Regions from separate parts of the Kitasatospora sp. CMC57 genome, predicted to be linked through region 3. Evidence: riboswitches for the same ligand, from Rfam matches in the RefSeq annotation. Region 3 holds a riboswitch; each other region holds the start of a gene.
What was found. Region 3 has a riboswitch for thiamine pyrophosphate ahead of thiO (glycine oxidase ThiO). Riboswitches for the same ligand answer to the same signal wherever they lie in the genome.
Positions count from the first base shown of each region.

Region 1: linked by a shared signal. The riboswitch ahead of ACKUU6_RS16830 (purine-cytosine permease family protein) and the one ahead of thiO (glycine oxidase ThiO) in region 3 are both predicted to bind thiamine pyrophosphate.
Region 2: linked by a shared signal. The riboswitch ahead of thiC (phosphomethylpyrimidine synthase ThiC) and the one ahead of thiO (glycine oxidase ThiO) in region 3 are both predicted to bind thiamine pyrophosphate.

Region 1 is NZ_AP035881.2:3,790,862-3,796,299, forward strand. It holds gene ACKUU6_RS16815 (DUF5926 family protein) at 1-578, opposite strand, end outside; gene ACKUU6_RS16820 (ATP-binding protein) at 705-1,232, opposite strand; gene ACKUU6_RS16825 (glycerophosphodiester phosphodiesterase) at 1,453-2,262, opposite strand; gene ACKUU6_RS16830 (purine-cytosine permease family protein) at 2,350-3,687, opposite strand; TPP riboswitch at 3,680-3,826, opposite strand; gene ACKUU6_RS16835 (S1C family serine protease) at 4,041-5,438, shown strand, end outside.
Region 2 is NZ_AP035881.2:3,648,988-3,654,425, forward strand. It holds gene ACKUU6_RS16130 (cupin domain-containing protein) at 12-329, shown strand; gene tenA (thiaminase II) at 384-1,046, shown strand; gene ACKUU6_RS16140 (DUF5326 family protein) at 1,216-1,416, shown strand; TPP riboswitch at 1,553-1,687, shown strand; gene thiC (phosphomethylpyrimidine synthase ThiC) at 1,683-3,497, shown strand; gene ACKUU6_RS16150 (DUF885 domain-containing protein) at 3,589-5,265, shown strand; gene ACKUU6_RS16155 (hypothetical protein) at 5,277-5,438, opposite strand, start outside.
Region 3 is NZ_AP035881.2:5,443,827-5,449,264, reverse strand. It holds gene thiE (thiamine phosphate synthase) at 1-171, opposite strand, end outside; gene ACKUU6_RS24415 (Rv2175c family DNA-binding protein) at 171-530, opposite strand; gene ACKUU6_RS24410 (NAD(P)/FAD-dependent oxidoreductase) at 552-1,748, opposite strand; TPP riboswitch at 1,826-1,939, shown strand; gene thiO (glycine oxidase ThiO) at 1,932-3,086, shown strand; gene thiS (sulfur carrier protein ThiS) at 3,083-3,301, shown strand; gene ACKUU6_RS24395 (thiazole synthase) at 3,307-4,104, shown strand; gene ACKUU6_RS24390 (endonuclease/exonuclease/phosphatase family protein) at 4,151-4,975, shown strand; gene ACKUU6_RS24385 (low temperature requirement protein A) at 5,256-5,438, shown strand, end outside.

The DNA of each region.
Region 1 (5,438 bases), 1.7 Mb from region 3:
GCGGTCTCCGCGTCCTCCAGCCAGAACTCGAACCCGCTGTGCACGGCCGGGACGAACTCGGTCTCCAGGTCCAGCAGTTCCTGCAGGCGGCGGCCGCCGGGGACGGTCCGGCGGGCGGGCACGGGGCTGCCGGGCTCGGTGGTCAGGGCCAGTTCCAGGGCGTCCGCCAGGTCACGGCTCAGGTCGCCGGAGGCGGACTGGGTCTGCAGGCCGAGCAGGATCGAGCCGTCCGGGCGGCGCAGCGCGGGCCAGGCCAGCGGCAGCACGGTGGCCAGGGTCACCGAGGGGACGGGCCCGGTGGCGCCCTCGGCGACACCCCCGGCCAGGGTGAGCGGGACGGTGGCGGCGGGGACCAGCTCGCGCAGCGCGACCCAGTCGGCCTCGCCGGGCAGGCCCTCGAACGGGCGGTGGACCAGCTCCTGGACCGCGTGCGCGGCCTCGCGCCCGTGACACGCCTTGTACCGGCGGCCGGAACCGCACGGGCAGTCCTCGCGGGCCCCGACCACGGGGATCTCGCCCGAGGTCACGGCGGTGGACGGACGGTTCTGCGGCGACTTCTTCGCGGCCTTCTTGGCCATGGTGCGGCTCTCCCGGTACGGCGACGTGCTTGCCCGGGAAGCCTACTGAGCTTTCGCCGCGGACCGCTCCGGTCCGGCCGGCCGACCCTCTTCCGGGTGTCGTCCGGACGTCAGGAGGGGCGGCCGTCAGGCGCTCCGGACGCCGTGTTCGGGCCGCAGCGGGAGCTCGGCCCAGACCGTCACCTGCCCGGGTGCGTCCCTGACCCCCCAGTCGTCCGCCAGCCGGCTGACGATGGTCAGACCCCGGCCGCCGCGCGAGCTGACCGAGGGCCGGGCCGGCACCGGCCTGGTCATCGCGCCGCCGTCGGTCACCTCCAGGGTCAGCTGCCCGTGCCGGGACAACTCCCAGCGCACTGCCACCCCGCCCGGTTCGCCGTCCTCGTCGGACCGTACGCCGACCAGCACGGGGGCCGGCACCGGCGCCGGTGCGTCGTCCTTCAGGTCGGCCAGCCTGCCCAACGGGCGGGCGTACCGGCAGGAGTTGCTGAGCAGCTCGGACAGGATCAGGACCGCGTCGTCGATCACCGCCTCGGCGACCTCCTGGGCACCCAGATCGCGGCGCAGTCGGCGTCGTGCCGCTCCGACCCCGACGGGCCCGTGCGGCACCGCCATGGTCGATGAAGTCGGCACCTCGTGTGCCATCATCAACGCCACCCCCGGACCTCCTTCTGCATTCGCCGAGGGATGGATGCCCCTTGGGAATGGGTCGGAAACGGGCGCCGGGCGATCGCGGCGTGACACTAACGCGCAGCGCAACTCACGGTACGCAAATGGTGATTACCTGCTCACGGACCGTTGTCCGAACGGCTGGAATTGGCCACTCACGGTACTTCGCGCCGGAGTTCGCACCAGTTCACGCCCGCACGCGGGGCGTTTATCGGCCGAGTTGTGCCAGCACGGCGCGCGGCCGATTGGTGATAATCGCCTCCACGCCGAGTTCCAGGCAGAGTTCGACATCGGCGGCCTCGTCCACGGTCCAGACGTGCACGGGGTGCCCGGCCCGCCGGAGCGCTCGCACCAGCCCGGGGTTGGTCCGGACCAGGTCAATGCCGGGTCCGACGATCCTGGCGCCGCCGGGCAGCGCCCTGGTCCGGCCGAACAGCGGCAGCCTGCGGTCGAACAGGTAGACCGTCGGGACGGTCGGCGCGGCACGGCGGATCCGGTGCAGCGAGAGCTCCGAGAAGCTCATCACGCGCACCGCGGACCCCTCCGGACTGTCCGGAAGCAGTCCGTACCGCGAGAGCAGTCGGAGCAGCTCGGCCTCGGTGCGCCCCGCGTACCGGGTCGGGTGCTTGGTCTCGATCGCCAGCTCCACCCGCCGCCCGGCGTCCGCGACCAGTTCGAGCAGCTGGGCCAGCGTCAGCACCGGGCTGGGTTCGGGCGCCTCCGGGTCCTTCCAGGAGCCGAAGTCGAACTCGTTCAGCTGAGCCAGGGTCAGGGCTGAGACCGCCCCCCGGCCGTCCGAGGTCCGACGGACCGTCCGGTCGTGCACGCAGACCAGCTGCCCGTCGGCGGTCAGCCGGACGTCGGCCTCCAGGCCGTCGGCGCCCTCCGCCACGGCGAGCGCGTACGCCGCCAGGGTGTGTTCGGCGCGGGCGGCCGAGGAGCCGCGGTGCGCGATCACCTTGACGGCCCCGCGCTCCGGGGCGTCCTGGCTGGTCAACGGCTGGTTCCGGGTGTCCACACCGGCAACCCTACGAGGCACCGGACGGCCGGTGGCCGCCGCCACGGGAAACTCCGGGTGAAGTTCCGGGACGGCGGCCGGTGCGCCCTACTTCCGGCGCTGCACCGCCAGCGTGGCCAGCGCCGCGACCAGGAAGCTGAGCAGCGAGGCGGAGGTCCAGGGCTGCGCCACGAACCCGACCCTGGACTGGAGGTCCAGCCAGAACCCGCTCCAGTGGTCGATCGCGGTCGGGGCGATGAACTGGTAGGTCGCGAAACCGAGCGCCCAGGGCAGCAGCATCAGCCAGCGGGCCGGGGCGTCCTCGTTCAGGTTCCAGCCCCGGCGGCCCGAGCCGAGGAAGTAGTCGGCCGCCAGCACCGCGAACATCGGCACGAAGACCGAGCCGATCAGGCCCAGGAAGGCGTAGTACGAGTCGGTGAACTGGTCGATGAGCAGGGCCAGTACGGTCACCAGCGCGCCGATCCCGCCGGTCAGCAGACGGCGGTCGACCTTCGGCAGCAGGTTCTGCACCGACATCGCGGTGGAGTACACGTTGGCGAAGGACTGGTCGGTCTCCCGGATCACCAGCACCAGCAGGAAGGCCCAGCCCGCGGCCACCCCGGTGAAGGAGGAGAAGATCCGGGTCGCGTCGCCGTCCGACTGCAGCAGCGCCACCACGCCCAGCAGGTAGCACCAGACCTGGGCCAGCGTGTAGCCGGAGAAGGTGGCCCAGAACGCCGAACCGGCCGTCCGGGCGTGCCGGGTGTAGTCGGCGGCCAGCGGGACGAAGGAGATCGAGATCGCGATGATCGCGTCGGTCGCGGAGAGGAAGCCGGTCCAGTTGCCCGCGCCCGGGTTCGGCACGCCCTGCCGGACCAGCTGGACGGTGAAGTAGACCATCGCGACACCGACGGCGATCGTCACGTACTTGCGGAGCACCGCGATCGAACCGAGCGGCCAGATGGTCAGCACCGTGGTCAGCACACCGGCCAGCAGCACGAACAGCCAGTGCCAGCCCTGCGAGCCGGTCACCTCCTGGGCGCCCATGGCGATCACCAGCAGCTCGTACACGCCCCAGCCGATGCACTGGGCGATGTTCAGCACCGAAGGGATGTACGACAGCTTGGTGCCGAAGAGGCCGCGCAGCACGGTCATCGCGGGCGCGCCGGTCCGGGCGCCGATCAGCGCGGCCACGCCGAGCATCGCGGTGCCGATCACGGTACCGACGACGGTGGCGGTGATCGCGGCGGCCAGCGAGAGCTCGGAGCCCTTGGCACCGATCACGGTGGCCGCGCTGGTGAAGCCGATCAGGCTGACCCCGAGGTTGGCCCAGAGCGAGAAGAGCGCCCGGAAGTCGAGGGTGCGAGGAGGTGCGGTGTCCAGGACGAGCGGCGCCTCGGCGCGCGCGGTCGGTTCCTGGACAGGGGCAGGCGAAACAGCCGTCATGGCCGAAGCTCCCTACGCCGGCATTACCCGGACAGGTTCGAGCGGTCTGCGCTCCCTCGCCGTCGGCCAGCATCCGCATGGCGTACGGTCGTTCCGCGCACTCTCAGCCTGGACGGTCCAAGCTCCCGCGTGTCAGTTTGGAGCGCCAGGGTAACGGCCGGGCCGCCGAACACCAAGGCGAGTGGGTGACCGTCCGGATCGCGGGACGATCGGCGGACGTCGGCGGCACGAGCGGGGGCCGTGTCGGGAACGGGTAAAGATTCTTAAGAGTTCTTCACCGGGCCCTATACGACAACCGAATCATGCATACGGGAAACTGTGGGCCAAGGTCCTGTCAGCTATGGAGGTCGTCCGTGAGCACCGAGCACCAAGGTGGCACCAACCAGCCGGAGGAGGAGCGCACCTCCGCAGGCCAGGGGGTGGGTCCGGCTGACACCGTGTCGGCCGATGTCCCCGCTGCTCCGGCCACCCCGGCCACCCCGCCCGTCCCGCCGGTCGCCGAGCCGACGCTGTCGTTCGGCAAGGTGACGCCGCCGGCCACGCCGTCCTACCTCGACGCGCCGCCGCCGGTGCTGCCGCCCGCTCCCGCCCCGGCCACCCCCAGCTACCTGGACGCGCCGCCGCCCGCCCCGCCCGCCCCGGCCGGCAACCCGTACGCGGCTCCGGCCGCCGAGCTGCCGCCGCTGCACGGTGACCAGGCCGCCCCGCACACCGCCGAGCTGCCGCCGGTGCACGGCAGCCAGCCCGCGCCGTCCGCCGCCGAGCCGCCGCACCACCCCTTCGGCGCGGGTACGCCGCTGGGCAGCTGGGCCACCCCGCCCGGCGGCACCGACGGTCCGGGGGGCCCGGGTCACCCCGGCGCGGCCCCGGGTCCCGGCCGCAAGCGCGGCGGGCTGGTGGCGCTGGTCGCCGCCGTCGCCCTGGTGGCCGGTCTGGCCGGTGGCGCGATCGGCGTCTCGGTGACCGACCGGGACGGCGGGACGAGCTCCTCCTCGGGCCGCGGCACCAGCACCACCGTCCAGGCCAGCGAGAACAGGCAGGCGGTCAACCGCTCGCCCGAGTCGGTCGCGGGGATCGCCAGCAAGGCGCTGCCCAGCGTGGTCACCATCAAGGCGCAGGGTTCGCAGGAGTCCGGCACCGGCACCGGGTTCGTCTTCGACACCGAGGGCCACATTCTCACCAACAACCACGTGGTCGCCCCGGCGGCCAGTGGCGGCAAGCTGACCGTCAAGTTCTCCGACGGTTCGTCCTACCCGGCCTCCGTGGTCGGCCGGGCGCAGGGCTACGACGTGGCCGTGATCAAGCTCGACAACCCGCCCAAGGACAAGCTCGTCCCGCTCCCGCTCGGGGACTCCGACAAGGTCGCGGTCGGCGACGCCACCATCGCGATCGGCGCCCCGTACGGCCTGGAGGGCACGGTCACCACCGGCATCATCAGCGCCAAGGACCGCCCGGTGGCCTCCGGCGACGAGAACGGCGCCCAGTCCTCGTACATGAACGCCCTGCAGACCGACGCGTCCATCAACCCCGGCAACTCCGGCGGTCCGCTGCTGGACGCCGCGGGTGCCGTGATCGGCATCAACTCGGCGATCCAGTCCAACAGCGGCGGCTCCGGCCGGGCCGGTTCGATCGGCCTGGGCTTCGCGATCCCGATCAACCAGGCCCAGCGGGTCGCGGGCGACCTGATCAAGACCGGCACGCCGGTCTACGCGATCCTCGGGGTGCTCCGCAACGACGACTACAAGGGCGAC
Region 2 (5,438 bases), 1.8 Mb from region 3:
GGTGCGCCCCGATGAAGGTCTTCCGACTGGACCAGCTGGACGCCGAACGGGCCGCCGAGGAGGGCGCGTACCTGCGCTTCCTGAAGGAGCGGAACATGTCCGCCGGGCTCTACGCACTCTCGCCCGGTGACACCGACACCCAGTCCAGCCACCCGCAGGACGAGCTCTACCAGGTGATCAGCGGCCGGGCCGAACTGACCGTCGGCGCCGAGACCACCACGGTCGGCCGGGGCAGCGTGGTCTACGTACCGGCCGGTGTCCCGCACCGGTTCCACCACGTCACCGAGGAGCTCCGCGTCCTCGTGGTGTTCTCCCCGCCGGAGGACTGAGCCGACGTCGGGGTTAGGGTTCGCTGGCCCGACCGACCGAGGAGAACAGCACCCGTGACCTTCACCGACGAGCTCTGGTCGGCCATCGAGCCGATCTACGCCGAGATCCTGGCGCACCCGTTCATCGGCGGGCTGACCGACGGCACGCTGCCGCGGGACGCCTTCCGGCACTTCGTGATCCAGGACTCGCACTACCTGCGCGACTACGCCCGGGCGCTCGCCGTCTGCGCCGCCAAGGCGCCCGACGAGCAGGACGTCCGGGCCTTCGCCGACGACGCGGTCGGCGCGCTGGCCGCCGAGCAGGGGATGCACGCCGAGTTCCTCGGCGCCTTCGGCGAGACCGCCGAACGGGCCGCCGCCGAACCGGTGTTGCCCACCACCCGGGCCTACACCAGCTACCTGCTGGCCACCGTCTACGGGGGCTCCTTCGCCGAGGCGGTCGGCGCGGTGCTGCCCTGCTACTGGATCTACGCCCGGGTCGGCGAGCAGCTGCTCACCCACTCCTCGCCCGACCCGCTGTACGCCCAGTGGATCGCCACCTACGGCGACGAGACCTTCCAGGCCGTGGTCCGCCGGGTGCTCGCGCTCACCGACCGGCTCGGCGCCGAGCTCTCCGCCACCGAACGCCGCCGGGTGATCGAGCACTTCACCACTACCTCGCGCTACGAGTGGATGTTCTGGGACGCCGCCTGGCGCCGCGAGGCCTGGCCGGTCTGAGCCGGCCCCTGAGGGTGACCCTCCCCCTGGTCTCGGGGTGATCTCCGGGTTCTCTCCGGGCCGTTACCCCTCGGAAGCCAGGTCGGCGGCCTGTACGGTCGAGACATCGAAAGCAAGCGGGACGCGACGGAACAGCCGTCACCGGCCCGAGGGGAGAGAAGGAACGGACATGGCTGAGCTCTGGAAGTCGCTGCCCTCGTGGGTGCGCAACATCGTCGTCCCGATCGTGGTGCTGATCCTCGCCTGGAACCTGATCTGGTTCGTGATCGGCGCGGTCACCTCACTGATCGCCTTCCTGGTCAAGGCCCTGGTCCTGGTCGCCGTCGCGGCCGGTGTGGTGATCCTGGTGAAGAAGGCGGCCAAGAGCTGACCCGGCGTCCGAACCGACGGGCCCGGCACCCCTCGCGGGGCGCCGGGCCCGTCCGCATTCCGGTCATCGGCGGGGGTGCTCTGGACCAGTCCGGAGCGGACCGCTACGGTGTTGGACGTTTGTTGCAGGCAATTCCGCCTGTGGACACGGGAGCTCGGAGCACCGGGCTGAGAGGGCGCTGAACGGTACGCCACCACACGTACCAACCGCTGCGTCGACCGCAGGAACCTGACCGGGTAATGCCGGCGTAGGGAGATAGAGGTCTCATGACCACGTTCGACGCACAGCAGAAGTCTGCCCCGAGCAGCGTCACGAGCGCGACCACCGGCTACCCGACCCCCGCCTGGCGCAAGGCGTACCGCGAGGGCTCCCGGCCCGACCTGCGGGTGCCGTACCGCGAGGTGCTGCTGACCAACGGCAAGTCCGTTCCGCTGTACGACACTTCGGGCCCGTACACCGACCCGGCCTACCAGCCCGACGTCCGGCGCGGACTGCCCGCGCTGCGTGACCCGTGGATCCGCCAGCGCGGGGACGTCGAGGAGTACGACGGGCGGGAGACCCGGCCCGAGGACGACGGGATCAAGCACACCTCGCCGCGCGGCGGGAACCTGCGCAACCTGGACGCGGTCTTCCCCGGCCGGCCGCGCCGCCCGCTGCGCGGCCGGGACGGCGTCGCGGTGACCCAACTCGCCTACGCGAAGCGCGGGATCGTCACGCCGGAGATGGAGTTCATCGCGCTCCGGGAGGGCCTGGACGCCGAGTTCGTCCGCAACGAGGTGGCGATCGGCCGGGCCGTGATCCCGCTGAACGTGAACCACCCCGAGGTCGAGCCGGCCATCATCGGCACCAACTTCCTGGTGAAGATCAACGCCAACATCGGCAACTCCGCAGTCACCTCCTCGATCGAGGAGGAGGTGGAGAAGATGACCTGGGCGACCCGCTGGGGCGCCGACACCGTGATGGACCTCTCCACCGGCCGCAACATCCACACCACCCGCGAGTGGATCCTGCGCAACTCCCCCGTGCCGATCGGCACCGTGCCGCTCTACCAGGCGCTGGAGAAGGTGGACGGCAAGGCCGAGGAGCTGAGCTGGGAGGTCTACCGCGACACCATCATCGAGCAGTGCGAGCAGGGCGTGGACTACATGACCGTGCACGCCGGCGTGCTGCTGCGGTACGTCCCGATGACCGCCCGCCGGAAGACCGGCATCGTCTCGCGCGGCGGCTCGATCATGGCGGCCTGGTGCCTGGCGCACCACCGGGAGAACTTCCTCTACACGAACTTCGAGGAGCTCTGCGACATCCTCGCCGCGTACGACGTCACCTTCTCGCTGGGTGACGGCCTGCGGCCGGGTTCGACCGCGGACGCCAACGACGAGGCGCAGTTCGCCGAGCTGCAGACCCTCGGCGAGCTCGGCCGGATCGCCCGGGCCCGGGACGTCCAGGTGATGATCGAGGGCCCCGGCCACGTCGCGATGAACAAGATCAAGGAGAACATGGATCTCCAGAAGGAGATCTGCGACGAGGCGCCGTTCTACACCCTCGGCCCGCTCACCACCGACGTCGCGCCCGGCTACGACCACATCACCTCGGGCATCGGCGCCGCGATGATCGCCTGGTGGGGCACCGCGATGCTCTGCTACGTCACCCCCAAGGAACACCTGGGCCTCCCCAACCGGGACGACGTCAAGACCGGCGTGATCACCTACAAGATCGCCGCCCACGCCGCCGACCTTGCCAAGGGCCACCCCGGTGCCTCGGACTGGGACGACGCCCTCTCCGACGCCCGCTTCGAGTTCCGCTGGGAGGACCAGTTCAACCTGGCCCTCGACCCGGAGACGGCCCGCGCCTTCCACGACGAGACCCTCCCCGCCGAACCCGCCAAGACCGCGCACTTCTGCTCGATGTGCGGTCCGAAGTTCTGCTCGATGAAGATCAGCCAGAAGATCCGTGACGAACACGGCGACGGCTCCAGCGCCGTCCGGACCGAGTTCGACGCCGACGCCCTGGCCGGCATGCAGGCCAAGTCCGAGGAGTTCGCAGCCCAGGGCAACCGGGTCTACCTCCCGCTGGCCGACTGAGCCGGCGCCACTGACCGCGCTGCTCCGGGGGGCGGAGGGGATCCCCCGGGCAGCGCTCCGGGCGTTGTGGACGGTGCGTCAAGATTGGTTCATGACAGACGACTTGACCACTCCGCGCGGCATCGCCGACCACCACCTCGACCAGCTGGCCGCGCACGACCCGATGACCTCGGCCTGGCTCGGCCTGCACCCGGGGGACGACCGGCAGCCGGATCTCTCGCCGGAGGGGTTCGAGGCGCATGCCGAGCTCGCCCGCCGGACCCTGGCCGTGCTCGGGGCCGCTCCGGCGACGGACGACCCCGCGGAGCGGGACTGCGGTCGGCTGCTGCGGGAACGCCTCACCGCGGAGCTCGCGATGCACGACAGCGGGGAGGACTTCCGCCGGCTGCGCACCATAGGCGGGCACGTCCACCAGGTGCGGGACATCTTCACGCTGATGCCGACCGCCACCGACGAGGACTGGGCGGCGGTGGCCGGGCGGCTGCGCAATCTGCCCGCCGCGCTGGACGGTTACCGGGCGACGCTCGGCGAAGGCGTCTCGCGCGGTCTGCTCGCTGCTCCCCGCCAGGCCGCCAGGGTGATCGATCAGCTCACCGGCTGGACCGGGGAGGGCACCGGAAGCGCGGGCTGGTTCACCGAGTTCGTGGCGGGCGGCACCGACCGGCTGCGCCCCGAACTGGGCGAAGCCGCCCGGCAGGCCACCGCCGCGGTGGCCGGGTTCCGCGACTGGCTGCGCGACAGCTACGCCCCTGCCACGGCGGACACCAGGGACGCCGTCGGCCGCGAGCGTTACCTGCGCGCGGCCCGCTTCAACACCGGCGCCGACCTCGATCTGGACGAGGCGTACGCCTGGGCCTGGAGCGAGTTCCACCGGACCCTCGGCGAACTGCGGGCCGAGGCCGAGCAGGTCCTCCCGGGCGCCCCTCTCCTGGCGGCCATGCAGCACGCCGAGGACCACGGCCACGCGGTGAAGGGCGCGGAGGCCGCCCGTGACTGGCTGCAGCAGCTCATGGACGACGCGATCAGCGCGCTCGACGGCCGTCAGTTCGACTTCTCGGGACCGATCCGCGCGGTCGAGTCCCAGCTCGCTCCCGTCGGCAGCAGCGGTGGGCCCTACTACCAGGGCCCGAGCCTGGACTTCAGCCGCCCCGGCCGCACGTACCTGCCCACCCTCGGCCGCGAGACCTTCTCGACCTGGCAGCTCGTCAGCATCTGGTACCACGAGGGCGTCCCGGGCCACCACCTCCAGCTCGCCCAGTGGGTCGCGGTCGCGGACCGGCTCAGCCGCTATCAGGTCACCGACGGCATCGTCAGTGCGAACATCGAGGGCTGGGCGATGTACGCCGAACGCCTGATGGACGATCTGGGCCACTACGCCGTTCCCGAGCACCGGCTCGGCTACCTGGACGGGCAACTGCTGCGCACCATGCGGGTGATCCTCGACATCGGCCTGCACCTCGAACTCGCCATCCCCGCCGACTCGGGCTTCCACCCGGGCGAGCGCTGGACCCCGGAGCTCGCCGCGGAGTTCCTGGCCACCTACAACGGCAGCCCGGTCGCCCGCCGGGACAGCGAGATCGACCGCTACCTCGGCTGGCCCGGACAGGCCATCGGCTACAAGCTCGGCGAACGCGCCTGGCTCCAGGGCCGCGAGGCCGCCAAGCTGCGCCGGGGCGCAGCCTTCGACCTCAAGGAGTGGCACATGAAGGCGCTCTCCCAGGGCTCCTTCGGGCTGGACGACCTGGTCGACAACCTCGCGGGGCTGTAGACCCTGACGGGTCAGGTCTGCCAGTGCGGTTTCCCGCTGACCATGCGGCAGTAGAGCAGCCGGCCGGCGGCGTCGTGGGTGGTCCGGCCGAGGTCGGCGTTCCGGCAGAACTGGCCCGCCTGGTAGCAGTTGCCCGCGTTCGAGACGATCTCGCAACCACCGGCCGGGGGAGC
Region 3 (5,438 bases):
CAGGTACTCCAGCTCCTGCTTCGCCTCCAGGCCCTTGTCCCGGAGCTGGACGATGTCCACCCCGTTGGCCAGCACGGCGTCGAGGAACTCCGGCAGGTCGCCCTGCACGCGGCGGGCGTCGGTGCACAGGTACAGCCGGGCGTCGGCCAGCCGCGTGCGGGCGTCCGTCATCAGATCAGCTCCGCCTGGGCCCGGCGCTTGACCTCGGTGCCGCGGTTCTCGACCAGGGCCTCGATCGGGCTGCCGGGCAGCGAGGGCTGCTCGGTGAACAGCCACTCCAGGATCTCCTCGTCGGTGAACTTGGCGTCCCGCAGCAGCGTCAGCGTGCCGGAGAGGTGCTTCACCAGGCCGGGGCCGTCGATGAAGGCCGCGGGCACCTGGAGGGACTTGTTCGGACCGCGGCGGACCGCGATCAGCTTTCCGGACTTCACCAGGTCGCGGACCTCGGTGACGGGGACACCCCACTGCTCACTGATGTCGGGCAGGTACATCCATGCGGGGACCAGGGATTCGATCTTCGACGTCGTCATCTCGCTCACGGCACCAGAATCTCACAGCGCGTCCGGGCCGACCGCCGCCTTCAGCTGCACCGACGGGTCGGCGGCCGCCACCGGGTCCAGGCCGAGGCCGCGCTCGATCAGCTTCTTCGCCTGGTTGACGTCGCGCGGCCGGTCCACCGAGAGCAGCCCGGTCAGCCGCCCGTCGCGGAGCCAGAGCACCGTCCAGGCCGGGTCCTCGGCCGAGCCGCGCCAGAGCATCAGGTCGGTCTCGGCATGCCGTCCGGCGTACTGGACCATCCGTCCGAACTGCTCCGACCAGAAGTACGGCACCGGGTCGTACGGCGTGCCCGCCCCGAGCACCGAGGCGGCTACCGCCCGGCCGGACTGCAGCGCGTGGTCCCAGTGTTGGACGTTCAGCCGGGCGCCCAGCCGGGCCGACGGGTACGAGACGCAGTCCCCGGCCGCCCAGACGCCGGGTAGCGAGGTGCGCAGCTGATCGTCCGTCAGGACCGCCCCGGCCCGGTCCAGCTCCACCGGCGAACCCGCCAGCCAGCCGGTCGCCGGGCGGGCGCCGATGCCGACCACCACCTCGTCGGCGGCCAGCTCGGTGCCGTCCGCGAGCAGCACCGCACCCGGCTCGACCGCCGCCACCCCGACCCCGCAGCGCAGCTCGACCCCGGCGTCGGCGTACCACCGCGTCATCAGGCCACCGAGCTCGGCGGGCAGCGCCCCGGCCAGCGGCGTCGCGCCGGCCTCCACCACCGTCACCCGGCAGCCGAGCTGCCGAGCCACCGTGGCGGTCTCGGCACCGATCCAGCCGGCCCCGACCAGCACCAGGTGCCGACCGGGCCGCAGGCTCGCGCGCAGCGCCAGCGCGTCGTCGAGGGTGCGCAGCGTCCGGGCGCCGGGCAGGGTGACCGGCTTGGCGCCGGTGGCGATCACCAGGGCGTCGTACGGCAGCGCACCCTGGTCGGTGTGCAGCAGGCCCGGTTCCAGGCCGATGGCCCGCCGTCCCGACAGCAGCTCGACACCGGTCCAGTCGACGTCCAGCGTGGTGCTGTCGCGCTGCCCGAGCAGCACGTCCTTGGAGAGCGGCGGCCGGTCGTACGGCAGCTCGCGTTCTGCCCCGACCAGGGTGACCGGACCGGCCCAGCCCCCCTGCCGCAGGGCCAGCGCGGCCTGCGCACCCGCCATGCCGCTGCCGACCACGATCATCTGTTCCCCCGTCAGCTCCGCCACACCGGCCACCCTACCCACCCGACCCACCCGGGTCGTCCGGCCCTCGAACAGTGCCTTCGGGCTGCCCGGGGGCCGGGGATATGGTGGGTTCCGTTACACGGGAGCCCGGTGCACCGGGCTGAGAGGCGGGCTGAGGCGGCCTGCGACCGTCCGAACCTGATCCGGGTCATACCGGCGAAGGGAGAGCGAAATATTTTGACACGCACCGAGAGCGATGTCCTGGTCATCGGCGGCGGAATCATCGGCCTCGCGGTCGCCTGGCGGACCGCCCAGCGCGGCCTCCGGGTCACCGTGGTCGATCCGGCGCCCGGGCGGGGCGCGGCCCAGGTCGCGGCCGGCATGCTGGCCCCGGTCACCGAGCTGCAGTACGGCGAGGAGCCGCTGCTCCGGCTGGGCATGGCCTCCAACGACCGCTACCGCGACTTCGTCGCCGAGCTCGCCGACCTGACCGAGCTGGACACCGGCTACCGCGAGACCGGCACTCTGGCCGTCGCCCTGGACTCCGACGACCGGGCCGAGCTGCGCGAGCTGCACGGGTTCCAGCAGCGGCTGGGCCTGGAGTCGCACTGGCTGACCGGCCGCGAGTGCCGCAGGCTCGAACCGATGCTGGCCCCGGGCGTCCGGGGCGGCCTGCACGTGACGGGCGACCACCAGGTGGACGGCCGACGGCTGGCCGCCGCCCTGGTGCTGGCCTGTGAACGCTCCGGCGTCACCCTGCACCGGTCATCGGTCGCCGAACTGCTGCTGACCGGCGACCGGGCCACCGGCGTCCTGCTGAGCAGCGGCGAACGGCTGACGGCCGCTCAGCTGGTACTGGCGGCGGGCCCGCACAGCCACCTGCTGCCCGGCCTGCCCGCCGGGGTGCTGCCGCCGGTCCGCCCGGTGAAGGGGCAGGTGCTGCGGCTGCGGGTGCCGGAGCCGTACCGGCCGTTCCTGTCCCGCAACGTCCGGGCCGTGGTGCGCGGGCAGCACATCTACCTGGTGCCCAGGGCCGACGGGGAGCTGGTGATCGGCGCGACCAGCGAGGAGCAGGGCTACGACACCACCGTCACGGCGGGCGGCGTCTACGAACTGCTCAGGGACGCGCACGAGCTGGTCCCCGGCCTGACCGAACTGCCGCTGGTGGAGACCGGCGCGGGCCTGCGGCCGGGATCGCCGGACAACGCCCCGCTGCTCGGCCCGACCGCCCTGCCCGGCCTGGTGGCGGCCACCGGCCACTACCGCAACGGCGTGCTGCTCACCCCGGTGACCGCCGACCTGATCGCCGAGCACCTGGCCACCGGCACCGTACCGGCGCTGGCCGCCCCCTTCTCCCCCAGCCGCTTCACCCCGAAGGCCGCCGCATGAACGCCATGAACGAGCTGTCGCTGACCGTCAACGGCACTCCCCGCCAGGTACCGCCGCGCACCACGCTGGCCGAGCTGGTCGCCACCCTCAGCACCGCCCCGACCGGCGTGGCGGCCGCGCTGAACGAGGCCGTCGTGCCGCGCTCCGCCTGGGGAACCACCGCACTCGACGCGGGCGACCGGGTCGAGATCCTCACCGCAGTCCAGGGAGGCTGACCGCCATGGCCGACGACACCCTCACCATCGCCGGGGTCACCTTCGACTCCCGGCTGATCATGGGCACCGGCGGTGCCCCGAGCCTGGAGGTCCTGGAGCAGGCGCTCCGGGTCTCCGGCACCGAGCTGACCACCGTCGCGATGCGCCGGGTCGACCCCGGCACCCAGGGCTCGGTACTGGACGTGCTGACCCGCAACAACATCCGGGTGCTGCCGAACACGGCCGGCTGCTACACCGCCGGCGAGGCCGTGCTGACCGCCCGGCTGGCCCGCGAGGCGCTCGGCACCGACTGGGTGAAGCTGGAGGTGATCGCCGACGAACGGACCCTGCTGCCCGACCCGATCGAGCTGCTGGACGCCGCCGAAACGCTGGTCGACGACGGCTTCACGGTGCTCCCGTACACCAACGACGACCCGGTGCTGGCCCGCAAGCTGGAGGACGTGGGCTGCGCGGCGATCATGCCGCTCGGCTCGCCGATCGGCTCCGGGCTCGGCATCCGCAACCCGCACAACTTCCAGCTGATCGTGGCGAGCGCGGGCGTCCCGGTGATCCTGGACGCGGGCGCGGGCACCGCCTCCGACGTGGCACTGGCGATGGAGCTGGGCTGCTCGGCGGTGATGCTCGCCTCCGCCGTGACCCGGGCCCAGGATCCGGTCCTGATGGCCGACGCGATGCGCCGCGCCACCGAGGCGGGCCGACTGGCGTACCGAGCCGGCCGCATCCCCCGCCGCTTCCACGCCGAAGCCTCCTCCGCCATGGCCGGACTCGCCGACCTGGACACCCGCGAACGGCCCGCCTTCTGACGGTGGGTCACCTAGCATCTAGCTCGTGGTCCTGAGGAGGTAACCCATGCCGAGCACCGGCGACCGACGTGAAGCGGGCGGGGCAGGTACCCGGACGCCGCTCCCACCCCAGCCGATCGTCGGAGGGGCCCGACTTCCCGAGTCCGGTACCGAGCCCGACGGGGCGCAGGTGGTCCGGCTGCTCAGTTACAACGTCCGTTCGCTGCGCGACGACCGCGAGGCGCTGGTGCGGGTGGTCCGGGCCTGCCGGCCGGATCTGGTCTGTGTCCAGGAGTCGCCCCGGTACTGGCGGCCCGAGGGGCAGGCGGCCTGGCTGGCCAGGAGCACCGGCACGGTGATCCTCTCCGGTGGCGGCCGGATCGCCGCCGGGCCGCTGCTGCTCGGGCGGCTGGCGGTCGACGTGCTGGAGGTCAGGGACCGGCTGCTGCCGAAGACCCGGGGCCTGCACGCCCGCGGCTTCGCCACCGCGAAGCTACGGATCGGCCGGTCCGCGCCGTTCGTGCTGACCAGCTGCCATTTGAGCCTGGACCCGGACGAGCGGCTGAAGCAGTTCGCACTGCTCCCCGCCCAGGCCGAGGAGGGCGAACCCGCCGTGATCGCGGGCGACTTCAACGAGCACCCGGACGGCCCCGGCTGGCAGCGCCTCGCAGCGACGTACCAGGACGGCCACGTGGTGGCCCCCTGGGGCGGCACCAACACGTCGGTGCCCGCCAACCCCTACCAGCGGATCGACGCCGTCTTCGCCTCCCCCGGCGTCACCGTGCTCGCCTGCGGCGTCCCGCACGGACTCCCGGACGTCGACCCCGCCGACCTGCTCGCGGCCACCGACCACCTGCCCCTGCTGGCCGTCCTGCGGCTGCCACCGGGCTAGGCCCTGTCCGGGCGATCTTGCCGGGCGTGCGACGTCGGACCCGCCGCGCCGGCGGCTGATGTCACAGCCCGGCTGGGCGCACGGCCGGAGCGCCCAAGTACGAACCAGTACGAGGCCGTTCCGGCCGCACGCCCAGCCGGGCGCCCGACGCCGCACGCTGACCCGACAAGATCGCCCGGACAGGGCCTGGGACCGGAGCGGGGCCCAGACGGGTCAATCCCGCCGACCCCGCCCGTGCGCCTGCGGCGGTGGCCGGAAGGGCGGTCCGCAGAGTGGGCGGATGAGCGAAGCGGAGGAGGACGACCACCGGGCCGGCTGGTTCGAGCTCTTCTTCGACCTGGTCTTCGTGGTGACGGTCAGCCTGCTGGCGCAGGGTCTGCACGGCGACCCAGCGGCCAAGGACTTCCTGACCTTCCTGGTGCTGTTCTTCCCGGCCTGGTGGGCCTGGGCGAACCTGACGGTG